DNA from 3 places in the Salinibacter sp. 10B genome. Region 1 is predicted to be linked to each of the others. Evidence: riboswitches for the same ligand, from Rfam matches in the RefSeq annotation. Region 1 holds a riboswitch; each other region holds the start of a gene.
What was found. A riboswitch is a leader RNA that binds a small molecule or an ion and turns the genes downstream of it on or off. The one in region 1 is predicted to bind S-adenosylmethionine.
Positions count from the first base shown of each region.

Region 2: it holds a riboswitch for S-adenosylmethionine, as region 1 does, so the genes downstream of both, BSZ35_RS00670 (NADPH-dependent assimilatory sulfite reductase hemoprotein subunit) here and BSZ35_RS05445 (PLP-dependent aspartate aminotransferase family protein) in region 1, are expected to answer to the same signal.
Region 3: it holds a riboswitch for S-adenosylmethionine, as region 1 does, so the genes downstream of both, BSZ35_RS12235 (O-acetylhomoserine aminocarboxypropyltransferase/cysteine synthase) here and BSZ35_RS05445 (PLP-dependent aspartate aminotransferase family protein) in region 1, are expected to answer to the same signal.

Region 1 covers NZ_MQWC01000004.1:1,243,444-1,250,632, reverse strand. Annotated here, with positions in the region: gene BSZ35_RS05475 (DR2241 family protein) at 1-202, shown strand, start outside; gene BSZ35_RS05470 (hypothetical protein) at 207-596, opposite strand; gene BSZ35_RS05460 (hypothetical protein) at 1,024-1,656, shown strand; gene uvrB (excinuclease ABC subunit UvrB) at 1,928-4,033, shown strand; gene BSZ35_RS05445 (PLP-dependent aspartate aminotransferase family protein) at 4,337-5,536, opposite strand; SAM riboswitch class I at 5,637-5,781, opposite strand; gene BSZ35_RS19470 (hypothetical protein) at 6,042-6,200, shown strand; gene BSZ35_RS05440 (hypothetical protein) at 6,222-6,461, opposite strand; gene BSZ35_RS19465 (hypothetical protein) at 6,458-6,628, opposite strand; gene BSZ35_RS05435 (EF-hand domain-containing protein) at 6,929-7,189, shown strand, end outside.
Region 2 covers NZ_MQWC01000004.1:89,563-96,751, reverse strand. Annotated here, with positions in the region: gene cobA (uroporphyrinogen-III C-methyltransferase) at 1-228, opposite strand, end outside; gene BSZ35_RS00670 (NADPH-dependent assimilatory sulfite reductase hemoprotein subunit) at 242-2,113, opposite strand; SAM riboswitch class I at 2,528-2,671, opposite strand; gene BSZ35_RS00660 (AAA family ATPase) at 2,858-4,246, opposite strand; gene BSZ35_RS00655 (sucrase ferredoxin) at 4,504-5,403, opposite strand; gene BSZ35_RS00650 (AAA family ATPase) at 5,633-7,189, shown strand, end outside.
Region 3 covers NZ_MQWC01000004.1:2,970,416-2,977,604, reverse strand. Annotated here, with positions in the region: gene metX (homoserine O-acetyltransferase) at 1-744, opposite strand, end outside; gene BSZ35_RS12235 (O-acetylhomoserine aminocarboxypropyltransferase/cysteine synthase) at 874-2,220, opposite strand; SAM riboswitch class I at 2,353-2,532, opposite strand; gene BSZ35_RS12230 (DUF2892 domain-containing protein) at 2,805-3,020, shown strand; gene BSZ35_RS12225 (serine hydrolase) at 3,029-3,844, opposite strand; gene BSZ35_RS12220 (hypothetical protein) at 4,619-5,110, shown strand; gene BSZ35_RS12215 (hypothetical protein) at 5,494-6,339, shown strand; gene BSZ35_RS12210 (bifunctional aspartate kinase/diaminopimelate decarboxylase) at 6,432-7,189, opposite strand, start outside.

The DNA.
Region 1 (7,189 bases):
AGAGGAGCAGACCTACACCGTACAGCTCACCCCGTCTGAAAAAGAGCAACTGGAGACACTGCTTGACGCGGTGGCGGACGGAACGGCGGGGGACGTTCGGGAGGCCGACGTACGAACCGGGGCCAACCGCTATCGGGCCCGTTACCTACGAGCCAAACGCGCCAAGAAGGAATTCCTCAAGACCCCGGAAGATCAGGAATGAGTCGTTACGATTGTTCGGAAGACCAGAGACGTTGAACGAATCGCTTGACCCGGGTGGCAAAAGACGCGTCCGCATCGGTGGACGGCGTGGCCTCTTCAGTTCCCGAGGGGGCGCTAGAAGAAGGAGCGTCATCGGGCTCCAGCGCCAAATTCAGGGCTTCCAGATTGTCGCGGAGATGGTCGATCAGGTGGGCGCGCGTTGAGTCGGAAAGGGCAGTATACCCTCCGTTTTCAAGGGATTCGAGGGCGCGCCGATGATGCTGCCGGGCACGGTGAAGCTCCGTGGAGGAGCATTGCTTTAGTTTTTGGACGGCATCATCCAGGTCCCCAATCGGCTCTTCGATGGGCATGCGGACTGCCGAGAAGTGCTTCGAGCCGCTGCGGGAAGAGGTCATAGATGAGGCGGACGTATCAGAAGCGGTCATGGCTGAAGAGAATGTTTAGGACGAGGTTCGCCGAGCAGTCACGGAGGAGCACCAGAATTTGGGACCGGTTCCATAAACGCACGGAGGCCCTCAAATTTTTCAGGAGTCAGTTAATTCTCTGCGACAAACGTCGGAAGAACGTTTTGGAAAACACGTTGCGTTCTGAGTCGGAGGGGCTGCTCGGTAAGGTAGTCGGAGGAAACGAGTGTGACAGTGTAACGTGAGACCCGTATTTTGCGGTACGAGCGGAAGTGGGACCCGTCGCCAAAGGGGACGACCAGGGGCGAAGAGCAAGAGGCCGAGGAGCGTAGATCGTTCGTTGGTTTCGTGAACCAGGGACATATTCGCGAATCACGCTTTTCCGTTTGAGGTATACTTTACAGAGTCTTTGCGTCCCATGAGTGGTGACGTCATGTTGCGAAAGCTTGTGTACGTACTAATCGGACTTCTGGGGGTGAGCCTGGGACTCAGTGCTTGCTCGAGCGCAGAGTCGACCCGGTCCAGGTCGGAGGGCGATGATGGAGCGGTGCCTCCAGGTGGGGCTACGGTGGTAGAGCGGTCCGAGCCGAGAGCAGAAACCGGCCCTCCCTCGGATGTGGTTGCCCGTCTCATTCAGAAGGCCCTGCAGTCCGATGGGAGCGTATCGTACAAGACCCTTGTCAGACGTCTGGGGACGCCGCAGACTATCGAGATCGAGCCGGTGCGCAATCAGTATGTGCGGGGGAAGGTCGATACCCTTCGCACTCTCGTGTACCCGGGTATCGAAGCCTTGGTATACGACGTCACCAATGAGGCGAAGACGTTTCTCGTCCGTCTCTCCTTGTCGAGCACGCAGTACGCCACGCCGGAAGGGTTGCGAGTGGGACTGAGCAAGCAGCACGTGCTTGATGAGCTCGGCCCCCCAACCCGCCGTAATCCGTCAAAAGGCGAGCTGATCTATCAGGAAACGGAACCCACGCCCACATCCATGGTGGTGCAGTTTCGGAATGGACGGATTGTCCGGATCGATTGGGAATTCTACTTTACCTGAGTCCTCCGCCTGCGTCCGTTTGGTTCTGTTAAGCCGGTGGGACGCATTCGCGCTCGCCGACAAGGCGCTGCTCTTTTGCCGAATGAGGTCTGGGGCGACTCTTGTACGCACCTCTTCGCGAGGGCGGGACGAGAGCAAATAATGGATCCCTGTAAATCTCGAGTGTCGTCCTCCCGTTGGGCCGTGCGAATGCGCAACCTGCCAATCTCGCATCGGTTTTACGATTCTCGGGCACACATAATTTCCACAGCATCAAGTCTCCCGTCCCTTCATGGAGTTGAGCGAAGTCCCGGACGTTCCCGAAGACGCCCCCCGACCGTCCGAGACCGGGGGGCAATTCGACCTGATCTCTGACTTCGAGCCGATGGGCGACCAGCCGGGTGCCATCGGCGAGCTTGTCGACGGCATCGAGCGAGGGGACGAGTATCAGACGCTACTGGGGGCGACGGGGACGGGCAAGACCTTCACGGTGGCAAACGTCATCGAGGAGGTGAACAAGCCCACCCTCGTGATGAGTCATAACAAGACGCTGGCGGCGCAGCTCTACGGCGAGCTCAAGCAGTTCTTTCCCCATAATGCCGTCGAGTACTTCATCTCGTACTACGACTATTACCAGCCGGAGTCGTATATCGTCCCCAGCGACACCTACATCGAGAAGGACGTGGCGATCAATGACCGCATTGAGCGCCTTCGGCTGCGGGCGACCTCCGAACTTGTGAGCGGACGTGACGACGTGATCGTGGTGGCCAGCGTCTCCTGCATCTACGGCCTTGGCTCACCGGCAGAGTTTCGGAAAGAGATCGTGCCCATTGAGCGGGGACAGGAGGTGGAGCGTAACGATCTGCTTCGCCGCTTCATTGACCTCTTCTATGAGCGCAACGACATTGAATTCGAGCCCGGGGTCTTCCGTGTGCGTGGGGATGTGGTTGATATCTTTCCGGCCTATCGTGAAGAACAGGCCCTGCGTATCGAGTTCTGGGGGGATGAGATCGACCGTCTTGCCCTGATCGATCCGGAGAGCGGGCGGGAATTGGAGGAGCTCGACACCTTTACGTTGTATCCGGCGCAGATCTTTGTAACGCCCGAAGACCGGCTCAAGACGGCCATCGATGACATCAAGGAAGAGTTGCGCTGGCGGCTGGCGGTATTGCGCGAGGAGGGCAAGATGGTGGAGGCCCAGCGCCTGGAGCAGCGCACCATGTTCGACCTCGAAATGATGCAGGAAGTGGGCTATTGCTCCGGCATCGAAAACTACAGTCGCCACCTTACGGGACGAGAGCCGGGCGAGCGCCCGTATTGTTTGCTCGACTATTTCCCCGATGATTTTCTGCTGGTGGTCGATGAGAGTCACGTTACCGTCCCACAGGTGCGCGCCATGTACAACGGCGACCGGCAGCGCAAGCTGAAGTTGGTGGAGCACGGCTTTCGCCTCCCGTCGGCCCTCGACAACCGCCCACTCACGTTCGAGGAATTCGAGGAGCTGACCCCGCAGACCATTTTCATGAGTGCCACCCCCGCTGACTACGAGCTGGAGCAGAGCGGAGGGGTGTTCGTGGAGCAGGTAGTGCGGCCCACGGGCATTCCCGATCCGGAGATCGACGTGCGTCCCACGGGCAATCAGGTGGACGACCTGATGGAAGAGATCCGCAAACGGGCCGAGAAGGGGGAACGGGTGCTCGTGACGACGCTCACGAAGCGGATGACGGAGGATTTGGCCGACTATCTCGACAGCTACGGCGTGGATGTGCGCTGGATGCACTCCGACATCGACGCGTTGGAACGGGTGGACATCATCCGCGGTCTACGACTGGGCGAGTACGATGTACTGGTGGGGGTCAACCTGCTGCGCGAGGGGCTGGATCTCCCCGAGGTGTCGCTCGTCGCCATTCTCGACGCCGACCAGCGAGGCTTTCTGCGCTCGGAAACCTCGCTCATCCAGACGGCCGGGCGCGCGGCCCGCAACGTGAATGGCACGGTCATCCTCTACGCCGACGAAATTACAGAGGCGATGGAGAAAATGATGGCCGAGACGGAGCGCCGACGGGAGCGTCAGCTCGAGTATAACGAGAAACATGACGTGACGCCTGAGCCGATTACGAAGTCGCCCGACGAGATCAAGATGGGGACGGCCATTGCCGACGAGAAATCCGACGGGGAGGGAAGTAGCGAACGGCACCACTATGGCAGTCCGGATCAACTCTCATCCGAGGTGGCCGATCCGGTGGTTGAGTACCTGAGCGACGACCAGAAGCGGGACCTCATCGATCAGATGGAGGAAGAAATGGAAGAGGCGGCCGAGAATCTGGAATTCGAGCGTGCCGCTGAGTTGCGGGACAGCATCGAGGAATTGGAGGAGCAACTGGAGGACGATGGGTAGGGACTCAAGGATCGTCAGTAGGAGGTGGACGGAAACCGCCCCTCGAGTTTTTGTCTTCTGGATGTGGATTTTAGCAACAAGGCCTACATCCGGGCCAGATGTCTTCTGCATTCAGCGGATGCAGGGTTCGATTTCATTGGCCTCTCCCCGTTCGGAGCGATCCTGAGCCTGATGATGGGACTCACGTGGGCCCTCCGCGTGTTTTGGCAATATGTCCGAGGCCCAATTGATCGAACGGCCGTGAATACGAAGGGTGAGCGGAGAGAAGAGTAGCCGAATGATCGTTCGATCCGCCCGGCGACCTCATGTTCTTGTCTGTACCGGTTGCGGGGGGCGAGCCGGTTCAGTTTCAGGAGCGCGTGCGGTGTCGAAGGCCTGCTCCAGATCGTGGAGCAGATCGTCGGTCGACTCGATTCCGACGGAGAGGCGGACGAGATTTGGAGGAATGGTAGCCCCTTCGTGGGGCGCGTGCGGACTCGAGGCACGACTCATGGACGCCGGATGCTCGATGGTCGATTCCACGCTGCCTCGCGCTTGCCCAACCGAAAATACATTAAACGCCCGAAAAAGTGCGTTGATGTTCACGGTTTCGTCGACCGCTATCGAGACGAGGCTGCCGTAGCCGTCCTGCTGACGGCGCGCGGCCTTGTGGCCTGGATGGGTGCGCAGTCCGGGGTAGAAGACGCGGTTCACCGCCGGGTGCGCGTCGAGTTCGTAGACGACCGAGCGGGCATTCTTTTCGTGCTGCTGGACGCGCACGGAAAGGGTCTTCGTGCCGCGAAGGATGAGTTTGCTGTCGGCGGGAGACGCGTAGAGTCCGTACGCGTCTGCGATGCTATCAAGCGCTTCGGCCCGTGCGGTCGATTGGGCCACGACCGCGCCCCCCGTCACGTCCGAGTGGCCGTTCAGGCGCTGGATGGATGAGTAGACAACGAGATCGGCGCCCAGATCGAGGGGACGCTGCGCAACCGGCGACAGTACCGTATTGTCGACGATGAGTAGCAGGTCGTTTGCGTCGGCGAACTCGGAGAGGGCGTCCAGATCGGCAATGCGGAGATGCAGATCGGACGGCGTTTCCACCCAGAGCGCCGCGGTGGTTGGGCGGAGGGCCGTCGTCAGCGCCTGAAGGTTGGACGGGTCGCAGTAGGAGACCGAGAGCGTGCCCCGTTCGTCGAGGTGGGAAAAGAACTGCGCTGTATCCGCAGAACACTCGCGCCCACAGATAAGGTGGGCATCCGCGTCAAGGAGATGCGTGATGGCCGCCATGGCCGAGCGTCCAGTTGAACAGGCCACAGCCCCTGCGCCGCCGTCAAGATCGGCAAGCGTCTGTTCGAGTGTGGTTCGGGGAGACGAAGAAGGACGGGGCGAAGACGTCCCGTTCGTTCGTCCTGCCGGCTCAATCGAGTGAGAGGCGGGGGAATGGCTGGACGTACCGTCGCCGCGGGGGGCAGAATCGAGAGTCTGGCCGGCACGGGACAGCGTGGTCTCCGGGTCGAAGTCCATGGAAGCAGCCGCGTCTTGGTGAGCGAAGAAGAGGAATCGGTCTCACCAAGACGACAGAGGATAGCCCCGGAACCGCAGCACGACTGCGGGCGACGCGTTCCTCTCATCTTTCTCCGAAAACCACAGCAGAACTGAGGAGTCGGAGCAGGAGTTGGCACCAAGACGGCTCGCCTTCATTTGTGCGGGGGCGAACCCGGTTGCCACGACGTCATCGGGCCTGTTCCCTCGGTCGTTCTTGATGAGACGCCTTTATAGGAAGGAAGGAACCCGAAAGTGTCAAGTTGTCTCACGGAATCCTCAAACTGCAGGAAGGCGGGGAGCGCCGGTGGACAGTCTGAAGTGGAAAGGGGCACCTCTTCCGTTCCAACGGAATCCTGCAGGGGCGATTTTACAATAGAGACATCTGAGGGCACGTGGCAATGTTGACCTTCAGGGCCTTCAGGGAGTCAGAAGAGTCGGGGGAGACCGGCACCTGCTTCTACATCAAACTAGCGAAATCCCTCCCATGTCAGAACAAACCATCTGGGTGCTCGCGCTCGGAATCGTTGCGCTCGATCTCCTGCTGTTTATGGTGCCCATCGTGCCATTCCTAGTGGCATACGTTCTTGTGATGCGTCCGCCTTGGTTTAAGGCGTTTGTCGACGACCTGTACAGCGAGACCTGAGTGTGGCAGAAAAGACGGAGGCTACTGGCGAGGCGCCTGTCGAGAGGAGGGCGGCTCGCCTCCGGCGACATCTTGGGGAGTGGTGGCAAAGTAGTACCACGAAAAGCCTCCCGCGATGACGATAAAGGCCAGGCCAAGCCCCAGAATTTCACGAACGGACGTTTGGGGGGCAGCCGTCATCTCAGGGAGGGCTACGAGGCCGCCGACGAGTACGACAAACGCAAAAATGAGGAGCCCAAAGTACTCGACGAGAACATTCATTCGGACATAACCTCGGTTTTCTCAACGAGATCAGCGAGGATCCATAGCGACGGTACCCAGAGTCCTACAAAAATGCCGGCCTGCTTGCTGCCGCTGAACCAAAGATAAAGAGAGAGGGCAAGCGCCAATACGCCGGCGGCAAAAATCCACCCTTTGCTGTTCGACATGAAACGGGAGCGGTTCGTCGGTGAGACAATGGAGAGAGCCAGTCGAGCCCTTTGACAATTCGTGCTCACGTTACGAAACCGGTTCCGCTGCCGATCCGGTGGGACGCGAATTGTTGCAGCAGTCGCACATTTGCGGATCGAGTTGCAGTATGGGACAGCGGGGGCGAACGTCCTCTCAGAATTGAAAAAGAAACTCCGCGGCTCAGAACTCCGTTTTTCGCCCTACATCTTCTTTTCTGTCCATTTTCCGGTAGTCCAATTCTCAATTTCGTCGGTTCTCACGCACATCGGACCCTATTCATGCTTGGCGATCTACAGCGACGAAAGGCGGCCTACTACTTCGATCTCATTGACGAAGACGACAACGGGGTCATTGAGGCTGCGGACTTTCGAGAGCGAGCCGATCGGCTGGCAGAGAGCCTCGACGTGTCCGACGGCGAGGAACGGGCACAACTGCGTCGGCGCGTGATGCAGTGGTGGCAGCATCTCTCGACCCTTGCGGACGAAAACGATGATGGGCAGATCACGCGGGAGGAGTGGCGGATGTATTGGGCCCGCTTT
Region 2 (7,189 bases), 1.2 Mb from region 1:
ATTGATCTCAGCCTGAAGCACCTTGTGCTCCCCTGGGGCCTTCCCAACGAAGTAGAGATCAGCCTCCGGCTGCGCCACCCGCACGAGGTCTGCGTGTACGAGTCGGTCGTATACGACCACGTCGGCTCGCTGAAGGAGGCGCCGGCCCTTCACTGTGATAAGGTCTGGATCCCCCGGCCCGGCCCCCACCAAGTACACCGTGCCCGAAGTACGGCTGTGCTGTGTCATCGGGTTGGGTTGGTTAGTTGAGTGAGGGCAGCGAATCAAACTCGACCCGATCGAAGAAATCCCCGATCGGTTCTCCCTCGTGCCGCCGGTCGGCATAGTCGCGCAGCAGAGTACGAATCGTGGGGACAATCGCCTCCATGTCCACCAGGTCGGCGTAGGGCTCATTCAGGCGCGAGCCGTCGAGCCGTCCCCCCAGGTAAATCTTGTACTTGTGGAGCGACTGCCCCACGATGCCGATGTCGGCGACATAGGGACGCGAGCAGCCGTTCGGACAACCGGTCATCCGAATCGACGGCTTGACGTCGTCAAGCCCAAGAGCGCTCATCTCTGCTTCAATCTCATCGATGATCACCGGGAAAACCCGCTCCGACTCCGTCAAGGCCAATCCGCAGCTCGGCAGGGCCGGGCATGCCATGGAATACTTCTGTGTATTCGTCAACTCGGCGGGCAAGGCCACCCCATGCTCCTGCAGAATCCGCTCCACGGATTCCCTCTCGTTCTCGTGAAGATGCGTAAGCAGGATGTCGTGATTCGGCGTCAGGCGCACCCCCGGCTCCAGTTGCTCCACGATTGTTCGAAGCGCAGTCTTGAGCTGGAATCCCTCTTCGTCTTTGATGCGCCCATTCTCGACGGAGACGCCGTAGAAGTAGTGGCCGTTGCCCTGCTCATTCCACCCCTCGTGCAGGTCGAGTTCCGGATCGGGCACGTCGCGCCAGTCGTCGAGACGACGCCCGAAACGGTCTTCCACCTCGTCGTGGAATTTCTCCAGCCCCCACTCGTCGATCAGATACTTCATCCGGGCACGTTTCCGGTTCTTCCTATTGCCGTGGTCGCGCTGGATTTTGAGGATCGCCGTGATCACCTCCAGCGCCTCCTCCTTCGGCACGTAGCCGAGGCGGTCGGCAAGACGGGGAAAGGTTTCGGGCTTGTTGTGCGTGTTGCCGAGCCCTCCTCCCACCAAAATGTTGAAGCCTTGCAGTTCATCGTCCTCAACGACGGCGATCAGACCTACGTCATGGGTGAACACGTCGACGCAGTTATCGCCGGGATAGGCGAATCCAATCTTGAACTTGCGCGGCAGATAGGCCTTGCCATAAAGCGGCTCCAGGTCTTCGCCGCGCTCTTTGCGGCCGTCGTAGATTTTCTTGATGGTCTCGACGCTTTTTTCCTCGTCGTCGTATTCCTTGAGCCAGACGTCATGGTAAGCCGGGGTGTCCGGCGTTGTCCTCTCGGCAATCTCCTCGGCGTACTCTTGAATTTCGTGCCGGACCGGATCTTCAATGGGCGCCGGGCAGCACATTGTGTTGCGCACCACATCGCCACACGCCCCGAGCGTGGTCACCATGGCCTCGTTCAACTCCCGAAGATGTGCCTTGAGGTCGTCCTTCATCACGCCGTGGATCTGAATCCCCTGGCGCGTGGTGATGCGGATGGTGCCGATGCCGTACTCATCGGCCAAGCGGTCGTGAACGAGATACTGGTCGGCAGTAAGCTTCCCCCCTGGCAGACTCGACCGCACAAAAAAGTAATAGTGCTTGTCGTCCAGCTGCTTGCGGAGATCGCGGTCGTCCTGCTGGTAAATGCCGCAGTGCTTCAGCACCTCTTTCTGTTCTTCCAAAAAGTGATCCGTGTCCTCGGCCAGCTTCTCGGGAATGCCCGAGTAGAGATATTCGCTTTCCTCTTTGTGTATCTCAGTGTCGGACTTGGTCTTCTCTTCTTTCTGGGCACTGTAGCCGGGCGGTAACGGGCCTGCAGGACCGGAGTCGTCGCCCGGTGACGGCAGGTCGGGCGTTTTCGTACCCGCTGGCTCATCATCGTCCTCGGCCCCGCTCTTCGGCTCCTCTGGAGCACCGGAAGGGTCTTCGGCAGAATCGTGAGTAGACATCAGTTGATGTGGTTTGTCGTCGGTTCAAAACAAGAAGTGAGGTCGTATTCCAGGCCTCCTCCCTCGCCGATCTACGGAAGGGGTACAGGGCGGAGCAACAGTGCTCCAATGTCGAGTGGAGCCCCTTAGGCCTACTCCGGAATACGATCACGGGAAAACGGCGACTAGCGACAGGTCGCCATCCGACAAGACGAACACAGACAGATCTCCATCAACGCGGTCGACACCGCGAAAGAAATGAGAAAGGAAAAACCGAAAGACCTGCCAAAAAGATGCATGGTTGCATGTAAAGATGAAGAGTACAACACGGTACCACACCGTTGCCTCCATCCCCCCTCCATCCCTGGGGATTAAAAAAACCTCTTCCGCAGTGGTGAGCGGAAGAGGAACAGCGTACCAACGGTACGAGTCTTCCGCTCATCAATCCCCAGTAGTTGAGGCAGGACGGGGCACCTTTTTCCCGACGGTGCCGACGGCGAACGTGTCCGCCTAGGTCGGCTGTCGGGACGGTTGCCAGGGTTTCACGGGGCCTGATCCCTCCACCCTTCTGGATGAGCAACGGGGTTGTCTCGAATGTCACCCAAAGATATAGGGCTCGAGTGAGAGCATGTCAACGGCGGCCTCGGCACAACACTTCGTCTTCATTTTTTCTTCCCTTTTGTTGTACCAAGATGTGGTATTTTGTTCTACATGTAAATACATGTTCTATCCTATTCTTGAGAATGTCTCACATTGCTCGTGGGGTTACTGCGTAGATGTGGATTCGTCGGCGGTCTCTGCGTACTTCTGCGCTCGCTTCACCACGTCCTCGTCAAAGTCCCGCTCGCGCCACTGCTCCAGCCGCTCGGCAACGTCCTGCTCGTACCCCTGGCCGGTGGGCTCGTAAAAATAGGTGCCCTGCATCTCATTGGGTAGGTACTGCTGCGGTGTATAGTGCTCGCGGTAGGCGTGCGGATACTTGTATCCCTCGCCGTGCCCCAATCCCTCCTTGTCTCGGCTCGGGTCTTTGAGGTGTTGGGGAATGTCTTCCGTCTGCTCGTCGCGGACGTGATCAAGGGCATCGAAGTACGAAAAGGTCGTATTGCTCTTCGGCGCCGTGGCGAGGTAGAGACAGCATTCGGCAATCAGAAACTGTCCTTCCGGCATGCCAACATACTCGAAGCCTTTCGCAGCGCTTTCGGCCACCTGTAGAGCACGCGGATCGGCCAGCCCCACGTCCTCGGCGGCAAAAATGAGCATCCGGCGCAGAATGAAGCGCGGCTCTTCTCCCGCGTACAGCATCCGGGCAAGCCAGTAGAGGGCGGCGTCCGGATCGGAGCCCCGCAGACTTTTGATAAAAGCACTGATGGTGTCGAAGTGGGCATCTCCTTCCTTGTCGTACAGCACCGCACGCTGCTGGATGGAGTCCTCTGCCACCTGGAGGTCAATGTGCACCGTTCCCTCGGCGTCCGGGTCGGTGGTTTCCACGGCCAATTCGAGGGCATTGAGCACTGAGCGGGCATCCCCATTCGCCGTGTCGATGAGATGGTTGAGGGCTTCTTTTGTGATTTGCACTTCCCGATCGCCATAGCCGCGCTCGTCGTCCGTGAGCGCCATCGCCGCCACCTGTCGGAGATCTTCCTTATCCAGCGGCTCCAGTTCGAAGAGGCGCGACCGGCTCACCAGCGCGTCGTTTACCTCGAAGTATGGATTTTCCGTCGTGGCCCCGATGAAGGTGACCGTCCCGTCTTCTACGTGCGGCAACAGGGCGTCCTGTTGCGCCGTGTTGAAACGGTGCACCTCGTCGATGAACAGAATGGTGCGCGTCTGGTGGTGTTTGAGACGGTTCTTGGCCTTCTGGATTGCCTCGCGGATGTCGTTGACGCCCGACAAGACGGCATTGAGGGACGTGAAATGCGCCTCGGTGGTGTTGGCAATGATCCGGGCGAGAGTGGTCTTGCCCGTGCCGGGGGGACCGTAGAAGAGAACGGACGTGACGCGGTCGGCCTCGATGGCACGGCGGAGGAGCTTTCCTTCCCCGATAAAGTGCTCCTGGCCCACGAATTCGTCGAGCGTTCGGGGGCGCATGCGATCGGCCAGGGGGGCACGCTCTTCGCGGGCCTGCTCGGCCTGTTCGGAGAAAAGATCGGGCATCAATGCCTGTGGTTCGTTTCAAAGTCCGGTGCCGTATCCCAACTATGCTCCTCGGGTCTTGCGTTCCGAATGGACAGTCACGCAGATCTAATGCCTCATGGAAGAACGGAGGATCTACTGCCAGTACGCCTCCGCGTTGTATCCGAAATCTGTGTGTATGGGGGTTTGGGTGTTGATTGGTCTCTGCTCAGTGCAGGGTTCGGTACAGCCTCCCGTTTGAATATTGCAGTTTGTCTTCTCGAATGAGCGACAGGTTCTCAATCGCCTCCTTTCGAGGCGTCCCAGTTCACCATCCACTCCACGTCGGGCTTCGTCTCGTCACTCCCACAACTATGCGGAAAGGCAACTGGGCGCTCCCGCCGCTGCACGTGTGCCGTTCGCGTGTGTCCGTCGGCCGTCACCTGTATCGTCCAGTGCCCCTCGTCTCCCTCCACAACCGTCCCCTCCACAGCCGTGAGATCATAAAGATCGAGGCGAGCCCGGAGGGACAAACACGCGGCCTGCACGGGACGAGGCTGATCGACCTGTCCGCGCACTCGATCGAGATCAAACAGCCGCCCGCGGTGATGAGCGGAGAGAAGATCGGGCACGTCTTCTGGGGAAAGCCAGCCGTACTGCGTACCGTGCGGCAAAACCAGTATGATGGGCGCGAATCGGTGCCCCCCAAGGTGCGATGTCTGCCAGGCGGCGTCGGGAGTGACGTCAGCGGCGGCCTGCGCGACCGGGCGCCCCCATTTGGCACAGCAGGCGTCCCGCTTTCCATTGACACAAGTGAGCACAAACGGATCCGGATCATCGTCTCCGACGGTTGCGGTCAGCACCCCCGGCACGTCCAGCGCCGGCAGATCGTCGTACGCCTCCAGCGACCAATCATGAACGACCGGCTCCCCCCCGGCCCGCACCGCAACGCATCGAATGCGCCCCGGCGTGTCCCACGTCCCGAGCCCTCGCCGGATGAGCTGCACCCGCAGGTCGGGGACGGCCGCCTGCCATTGCTCAAGCGCTGGTTGTACCGCAGCAGACCAGTCGGCCTCCTCGACCGCAGATTCGCCCCAGGGCGACGGATCCTCAATGAGAAGCCAGTGGGCAGCCTCCGTGGCAGTCCCGGCCGGGGATACGCCGTGCGAACGAGCAAGCTGAGAACAAAAAGCTGACATGAGCGGCCGTCAAGTCGACAAATGGGCGTGTGGAGAACGTTATATGTCCGACGACTCACGGACTTCCGTCCCGCTTCTCCTTCGGGTCGAATTTTTCCCAAACCCGACGCCTACTCCAACTCAGAGCCGCCCTCGCCCTTACGAAGGAGATGCGAATCCCGATCGTCCACACGCCGTTCACCTCCCCCGTTCCGCTGAACTCTTCCTCGCCACTCAGTCCCATCCCCGAATGACCGACGCGTCCCCTTCTCCCGATTCGCCTTCGTCCCCCTCCGCTCCGTCCGCTCCAGAATCGACGAAATCCGACATCCCTACGCCTCCGTCCCTCGAACCGTACACGCGCCACTATCCCCCATGGGCCCAAGAGCTGGCGCGGAAGTACTTCACCAAAACAATCGCCGCGTTCATTCTCCACGGCGACATCCGAGATGTGGTGCCCACCGAGGACCGGGACGGCACCCGCATCTATCCGCCCCTGCGCACCTTTCTCACAGACGACCTTTTCGCGGCTCGCGACATTGTCGTCTTTTATGACCGCAGTGCGGGAATCCACTTTGCCGACGACGCCTCGAAGACGGATTTCAATCGTGCGCTTTCCGGGCACGACACCATCTTCGGTACCGACTATCAGAAGAACTTGCCGAAGGACCCGCCGCGCGTCTTTTCGCTCCTGGAAAACTACTTTCGGCTCCGACTCTCGGACGGCAAGCGGGTGGCCTGCATCATCGACTACGCCGAAACGGTAGCCCCAATGGCGGAAGCGTCGATGTACTCGGCCGAGGATCGGCAAGCACTCGTCTATCTTCAGAAATGGACCCGCGACTCGCTCTTCTTGGAGAGCGACTTCACGCTGACCCTCCTCACCGAAAATCTGACGGACCTCAGCCAGCAGCTCGTCCAGAGTCCACACACAGCAGAGGTCTACGTCCCCATTCCCGAAGAGGACGACCGGCAGGACTACGTAGACTGGGCACTCGACGAGCGGCAGGACGTGTTCGAATCGCACTCGGACGTGTCGTCAACCGCCCTCGCCACCAACACGGCAGGCCTCAACTACACCCAGCTCCGCACCATCCTCGCGGACGTGCTGGAAAACAAGAACCGCCTCACGCCCGACACGCTCTCCGACATCAAGAAGGAGTTTATCGAGGCGGAAGCCTACGGGATGCTCGAATTCATCGAGACGGACGACACGCTGGACCTGGTGGCCGGGCATACGGACGCGAAGCAGCACCTCAGGCAGGCGGCGCGGGCCGTTCAGGCGGGGCGCCACGAGGTGATGCCGATGGGCTACCTCGTGAGCGGGCCGGTGGGGTGCGGGAAAACCTTTCTCATCAACTGCTTTGCCGGAGAGATTGGCATTCCAATGGTGAAGCTGAAAAACTTCCGCTCTCAATGGCAGGGCGTCACGGAGGGCAACCTGGAGAAGATTTTGAATCTGCTGGAGGCAATGACGCCGGTGGCCGTTATGATTGATGAGGCCGACGCCGCCCTGGGCGATCGGAATACACGGGGCGATTCCGGCGTGAACCAGCGGGTCTTCTCCCAGATCGTCTCCTTTATGAGCGACCCCAAGCACCGGGGCCGCGTGATCTGGTTTCTCGTTACGGCTCGCCCCGACCTCATGCCGGTCGACCTCAAGCGACAGGGGCGCGCCGAGGAGCACCTGTCGCTCTTCTACCCGTCGACTCGTGCCGATCGCGAGGAGCTGCTTCAGGTGATGATGGATCGCACCGGCGTGAATCTGCCGATTGACGAGGTCCCCCCCGAGCTCCTGGAGGGCGAA
Region 3 (7,189 bases), 1.7 Mb from region 1:
TTTTTTGCCCTGATGGCGCAGATAGCTCTCTACCGCGTAGGGCTTCTCGGATTGCTCCTCCATTCGCTCGCGTCCAAACCGTCCGTCGAGCGAGTCGCGGGAGCGATAGGACACCATCGCCATCATGCGGGCCGTGGAGAGCCCGCTCGTGGGGGGATCGTCGAGCGGATACTCGCCGTCCTGCCACTTGGGGTCGGAATAGATGGCCTGCCGCTGCGCCTCGCTCCACCCAATTTGCCAGGCGCTGTGGCGCCCCCCGACAGCAATGGGCACGATCGACTGCACGAACGGCGCCCCGTCGTCGGTCGTCTCGAACGCCCACTCCAGCACGTGCATCCCCCCCATCGAGCCGCCGACGGCACAGGCCACCCGCCGCACGCCCAACTGCTCCAGGGCGCGGCGGTGGAGCTGCACGGTATCACGGGTGGTAACGATCGGAAAGTCCGTGCGGTAGCGGGCTCCCGTCTTCGGATTTACCGTAAGGGGCGAGACCGTGCCATAGGGAGACCCCGGCACGTTCAGACACACGACGAAATCCTCTGTGGGATCGAGGGCCCGATCCCGTCCAAGAAGCGCCCCCCACCAGTCGGACACGTCCGGATCCCCGGTGAGGGCATGACACACCAGCACGGCATTGTCGCCCGCCGCGTTGAGGGTGCCCCAGGTCTGGTAGGCCACCGGTACGTCCCGCAGCGTCGTCCCGTCCTCAAACGTAAACTGGGGGAGGGTGAGGGTTTGAGGCATTGGAGCAGGAGAGGCGAGTTCGGAAGGAGTAGAAATAGTCGATGATCAGAAACAGGCCCACGTATTGCGTATCCCGTATTGCGTATCTAGAGCTCCAAGCCAGATAAAATACGCAATACGGAATACTCGCTACGCGGCAGCAGTCGACGGAAGCGACGCAAATGCCTGATCGAAGTCGGCCTTGATGTCATCGATGTGCTCAATGCCCACCGAGACGCGCACCATGTCCGGCTCAACGCCAGAGGCCTTCTGCTCCTCCTCCGTCAGTTGCTGATGAGTCGTGGAAGCCGGATGAATGACGAGGGTCTTCGCGTCCCCCACGTTGGCGAGATGACTGGCCAGCTCCACGTTCTCGACGAAGGCCTGTCCGCCCTCCGTACCGCCCTCGACGCCGAAGGCCAGCACTGCCCCGTAGCCGTTCTCCAGGTATTCGTTGGCACGCTCGTGGTACGGATGGTCTTCGAGTCCGGGATAGCTCACCCACGACACCTCGTCTCGCTTCTGAAGCCACTTCGCCAGCTCGAGCGCATTGTCGCAGCTCCGCTGCACGCGCAAGGAGAGCGTCTCCAGTCCCTGCAGCAGCAGGAACGAGCCAAATGGATTCTGAGACGGGCCAAAGTCGCGCAGGCCCTCTACACGGGCGCGCATGGCAAAGGCCACGTTCGTGTCGAGCACACCGTCCGGGCCAAACGTCTCCCAGAACTTGAGGCCGTGGTAGTTCGGATTCGGCTCCGTAAACTCCGGGAAGCGACCGTTGTCCCACGGAAAGGTGCCGGCATCCACGATGACGCCGCCGATGGTGGTGCCGTGGCCACCGATCCACTTCGTCGCGCTGGCCGTCACGATGTCGGCGCCGTGCTCGATGGGCTTGCACAGGAAGCCCGCGGCCCCGAACGTGTTGTCCACCACGAGGGGCACCCCGTGGTCGTGCGCGATGTCGGCGATCCGCTCGAAGTCGGGAATATTGAAGCGCGGATTGCCGATCGTTTCCAGGTAGACCGCCTTCGTATTTTCGTCGATTAGACTCTCGATCGAGTTCGGATCATCCCCGTCGGCAATGTGAACGTCGAGCCCCCGGCGGGGGAAGGAGTTCTTAAACTGGTTGTAGGTGCCGCCGTAGAGATAGCTCGTGGAGACGATGTTGTCGCCGTGCTCACAGAGCGTGTTGAGGGCAAGGAACTGGGCCGACTGCCCACTGGCCGTTGAGACGGCCGCCACGCCGCCTTCGAGCGCTGCCACCCGCTTCTCGAAGACGTCGTTCGTCGGATTCATGATGCGGGTGTAGATGTTGCCGAACTCCTTCAGGGCAAAGAGATCGGCCCCGTGGTCCGCATCGTCGAAGGTGTAGGAGGTGGTGGCGTAAATGGGCACGGCCCGGGAATTCGTCGCCGGGTCCGGCTCCTGGCCCGCATGGAGCTGAAGGGTCTCGTAGCGGGGCGACTGTTGATCGTCCGGTTGTCCGTTTTCGCTGCTCATGGCACGCTCGGGATGGTAATGAAGGGAGAAACCATCCAGAAGAGCGAACGCACCAATCGCGGCGGGGAATAAAAAAACCCCAACCGCGAGGGGAAGCGGATGGGGGAACCACAACCATAGGGTCGAAGATCCCACTCATCTTCCCCCGACGCGGCATCGACGACGACCTCGTTCGCGAGGAACGAGCAATCGAAAACCGATGCATCGGGGCAGGACGGGGCACCATTTTCTCGACCCACCAATGTCGTTGGTGAACCGAGACGGTTGCCAGGGCTTCACAGGGCCTGCTCCCTCCACCCTTCTGGATGAATGTAGTGCTGATAATATTTTGTCTTCGGTCTCTAACAATACGCGCCACCTCGGTTAATGTCAACGAGGTATCGGAGGAAGTTTTGACGAACTGGAAACAGACTCCGGCATCCGGGACGATTCTGTCTGACAACACGGTGGACGAACGACGTACAGGGGAACGCTCCTTTTCTGTGACCTCTCATAGAGAAATCCCCTACAGACGCACTGCCCGACGCTTCCGATACTGGATGATACCTTTTCCTCCTTCTTTTTCGCTTAATCCGAGGTATGTTATGACCAAAAATATGGGCTTTTTCGACCGAGTCATTCGCGTGCTGGCCGCCCTCTTCGTCGGGATTCTCTTCATTACCGGCCAGATCTCCGGCCTCACGGCCTGGATCCTGGGCACGGTGTCTGTGATTTTCTTGCTCACCAGTGCGGTGGGCACGTGCCCGCTGTACCTGCCCTTTGGCCTCTCGACGCGTACGGGCCGAAAGGCAAAGGCATGAACTCCCTCTCAGGACCCCCTCTGGGCATCGTACACGACACGTGAGATCCGCGAGAGTGTCTCAACCCCAGCGGGCACGTCCGACAGGTTGCGCGAGAGGAGCACGAGTACGTACGTCGGTCCCTCGGGGACAAACACGATCCCGGCATCGTGGCGGACGCCCGTGATCCATCCTGTCTTGTGCGCCACCTCTACCGTATCGGGCAGACGAGCGGGAATCATCTCCGTGTGTTCTTGTGCCTTCAGAATATTGATCATCTCGGCCGAGGCCTCTTCACTGACGGCCGTGCCGCGGGCGATGTGCTCAAACAACACGAGGAGGCCGTGCGCCGTCGTCGTATTGTTGCGGTTCCTCCGGAACGCCTTCGAATCCTCCACGCCGCGCCGCACCTGAAGGCCCTCGGCCCCCAATCGGTGCATTGTGCGAGTTACCTTCTCCGGCCCCACCACCTCAAGGAGAAGGTTCGTCGCAAGATTGCTGCTGGCCGTAATCATGACGCGCATCAACGTGCGAATCGACCGCCGGTCCCCGAGGTGTTCGTACAGCGCGTCGTGGCTATCGTCCGCAGGATCTAGGGCGTAGGGGCTTTCGTCGACGATGCTCCGAAATTCGTTCTCGACCCGAATCGAATCGTCGAGAGAAAACTGACCGTTCGCGGCCTGGCGATACAGCTCCACCATCACCGGCACCTTCATCGTGCTGGCGGCATGGAATTCCACGTTGGCATCGAGTAGCACTTCTTCGCTCGACGCCTCCAGGGAGCGGACGGCCACAGCACACTCCCCATCGATCGATTCGAGGAGGGGACGGATGTGTTGTACCACGGGAGGAAGGTGAGGCGATTCAACGCGACGGATACGCTCGGACGAACACAAATCGCTCTCTGATCCGATCAAGTCCGGAAAAGCGAAGGCGATGGCATTCGTCTTGGGCTCTCGCTCACGCTCTTGTAACGTATTGGTTTTTCGGTCGTCCCCTTGAGAGAAGGTTCTCCAATACGGTTTTCGCCCACCCTCCGACCGTCTCCAGCCTCACAAATGAAAGGAAAAGAAGATCGCTATCGCTACTGTGCGTGTCAGAATCGTCTCACGATCCATCGGCGGCACGGAGCAGGTTTGGAAGATGCGGACGATGCCACCGCCGTCTTAATCTGTGAAGCATGCGGGAACAAAATAAAGGATCGCTCCCCGCGTATGGAGTCAGTAGAATAAGAGACCATGATGCCGATTGAGATTTCGCTTCAGACCCTCGTTGGGCTCCTCGTAGCCGGAATGCTCTTTAGCATTTGGTGACTGTACGGCAGAGGCTCGTTTTCCTCATAGCATGGTCTCTCGACTCGGGCAAATCCGGGTCCTGTGGATGTCGCGTACGATTGGGTACGCCATAAGCCCACAGGTGGTTGCCCCCTCCTCTATGGTGCGGATGGACATGTCTCTCTAGTTTTACGATCCGCGTCTCTATAAAAACGTAAGGAGGATGCTATGAGACGATTCCCAGGAGCACTTGTCATTACACTTGTCATTGGATTATTCTCGATCGGGTGCGATGGGGTTGCCCCCCGTTCGGAGACGATAGAGCCCCTGGACCAGGAATCATCAGTGATACAAAAGCAAGGGACGGCAATTGAGGCGTCTCTCGCCCAGCAGTTGAATGCCGTCCGACAGAATACCAAGAAATATCGAGACATTGAGGCGGCCCGGGCGGACGGTTATGTGCCCGTTTCACCGTACGTCCCCGGAATGGGCTTTCACTTTGCGGACCGGGTTCCGCCCTTCGGGACGGACCGAGACGACCCGCCGGTGCTCGTCTATTTTCCGAATGAATCCTACACCCCCGCGCCCGGAGACCCACACGACGCAATGCACGATGACGACCTCATTCTCGGGGCCGTTGAGTACATTGTTCCCGGCGATCAGACCTGCGCCCCGCCCAACCTCTTCAACGACGAGCAGTCCCCACGCACGTTAAAGGTGTCGGAGGCACACGGCTGGCACTACGAGAGTGCCGAGGACTTCACGGGGCTTCACGCCTGGATCCATCGGGGCAACCCGGCCGGGGTTTTTCACCACACGAACCCGAACATTGACTGAGGCTCTGCATCACGTTGGCACGTGGCTGACACGTGCACCGAGTGTGTCAGTCCCGTGATGGGTTCGTTTCCCGTCTCGTGCCTGTCCCTTAGGGTGGGCACGAGTCGGGGACGAGCCGTCCACGTGCCATAGTATTTGGCCACGCATGAAGGGGAGGCAAGAAAAGTTCTGAGGGCATTGGTTTTTGAAGGAAGGGCATTCGTAACAACATCTACACGAGACGTGTGGCCGAAAATGGGGCACTGGCCCGTATTGAAGTCCTCAGATGGGAATTTTCATTCCGCCGACACGCACCGAGAAGGAGAGCGGATGTAACGTCGGCAGTTTCGGATCGTCCACTCTAGAGAAACAGAATATCCACGAACGAGACCTACCGCCTCTCCATGGACCACAATCGAAATACGTCACTGCTGAGTCGCGTCTTGTCCAGTACTGCTGTCCTCGTCGCGTCGGTCCTTCTGCTGGGGGCCTGCGACTCGACCGGGCCTACAATGGAGGGAAGCACCGTAAAGGTCGGGTTTGCAACGAGCTACTCGACCTCCGGAACGACTGCGGCTACCCTCAAGTCGAACCACGATGGCTTGGACATTGACGGATCGAATGGGACTCTTTCGATCACAGACCTTCGTCTCATCGTCTCCGAGGTCGAGCTCGACGGCGACGACAGCGCAGATTTTGAGGCGGGGCCCTCATTCCTGGATCTGCCCCTCGACACGAATGAGGTAGCTCCCTTGGCTGACAATCAGATCCCGCCGGGCCGCTACGACGAGTTCGAGTTTGAAGTCGAAGACGTCGACGCAGACGAAGACGACGATGACGAGCAGTCGCTCCAGGCCCTTCGCGAATCGATCGTTGAGGATTTCCCCAACTGGCCGGACGACGCGAGCATGGTCGTCGTGGGCACGTTCACACAAAATGACGGCACGTCCACCGACTTCACGACCTACTTTGAGGCGGAGATCGAGATTGAGCGCGAGCTGAGTCCGCCGCTTGAGGTGACGGGCGACGGCCTCTCCCGCAGCCTCACCGTTCGCCTGGACCCGACCCGCTGGCTCCGCAACTCAGACGGGACCGTTCGCGACCTTTCGCAATTCGACTACGCGTCGACCGACGAACTCGTGGAGTTCGAGGCAGAGTTTGAGGACGGCGTAACCGAAATTGAGGTCGATGATGACGAGGACGACGATGACGACGACGGAGACGATGACGACGATGGGGACGACGACTAACCCCCTCCGTCCGCATTGAAATCGCGGCCCCGCTGCGACGGCTGCGCACGTAGGCGGACGCCGTTCCCGAAGCAAGGGACGGCGGTCCGCCGTCAGTCGTCTGAAAGCAGCACCTCCTCGGCGGGCGGGCGCAGATTGTAGTGGTTGGCCATGCTCGCCCCGTAGGCCCCCGTCGTGGCCACGAGGAGAACGTCGCCCGGGTCCGTATCTGGAAGCTGACGGTTGTGCCCCAGCACGTCCCCGGTTTCGCAGATCGGCCCCACCACGTCGGCAGTGACAGACAGTGCGTCGCCGAGGCGCGAGAGATTGGCAATTTCGTGGTACGCGCCGTAGAGGGCCGGCCGGATGAGGCTGTTCATGCCGGTGTCGAGCCCAATGTAGTGCACCGGTCCTTTCGCTTTGGTCTGTGTAACCTGTGCGAGGAGTACGCCCGCCTCCGCCACAAGGTAACGGCCCGGCTCCATCCAGAGGGTATACTGCGGATGTCGCGCGGCGGCCTCGTTGAGCACGTCGTTGAGCGAATCGAGATCGACCGGAGCGGCGCCGGGGCGGTCCGGCACGCCGAGCCCGCCGCCCACGTTGAGTGTGCGCACGTCCGGAAAGTCGGTGGCAAGCGACGCCAGAAAGTCCACGAGGTCGGCCCACGTGTCTTCGTCCGTAATGCCACTGCCCACGTGCACGTGGAGGCCCACGACGGAGGTGCCGGCCCGGTCGGCCGCCGCCCGAAGGCGCTCCAGCTCGGCGGGCACCACGCCGAACTTCGACTGTGCACCCGCAGTGCGGACGTGGCGGTGATGGCCGTGGCCCTCACCCGGATCCACACGCACAAAGATCTCCTCGTTGGCGAAGA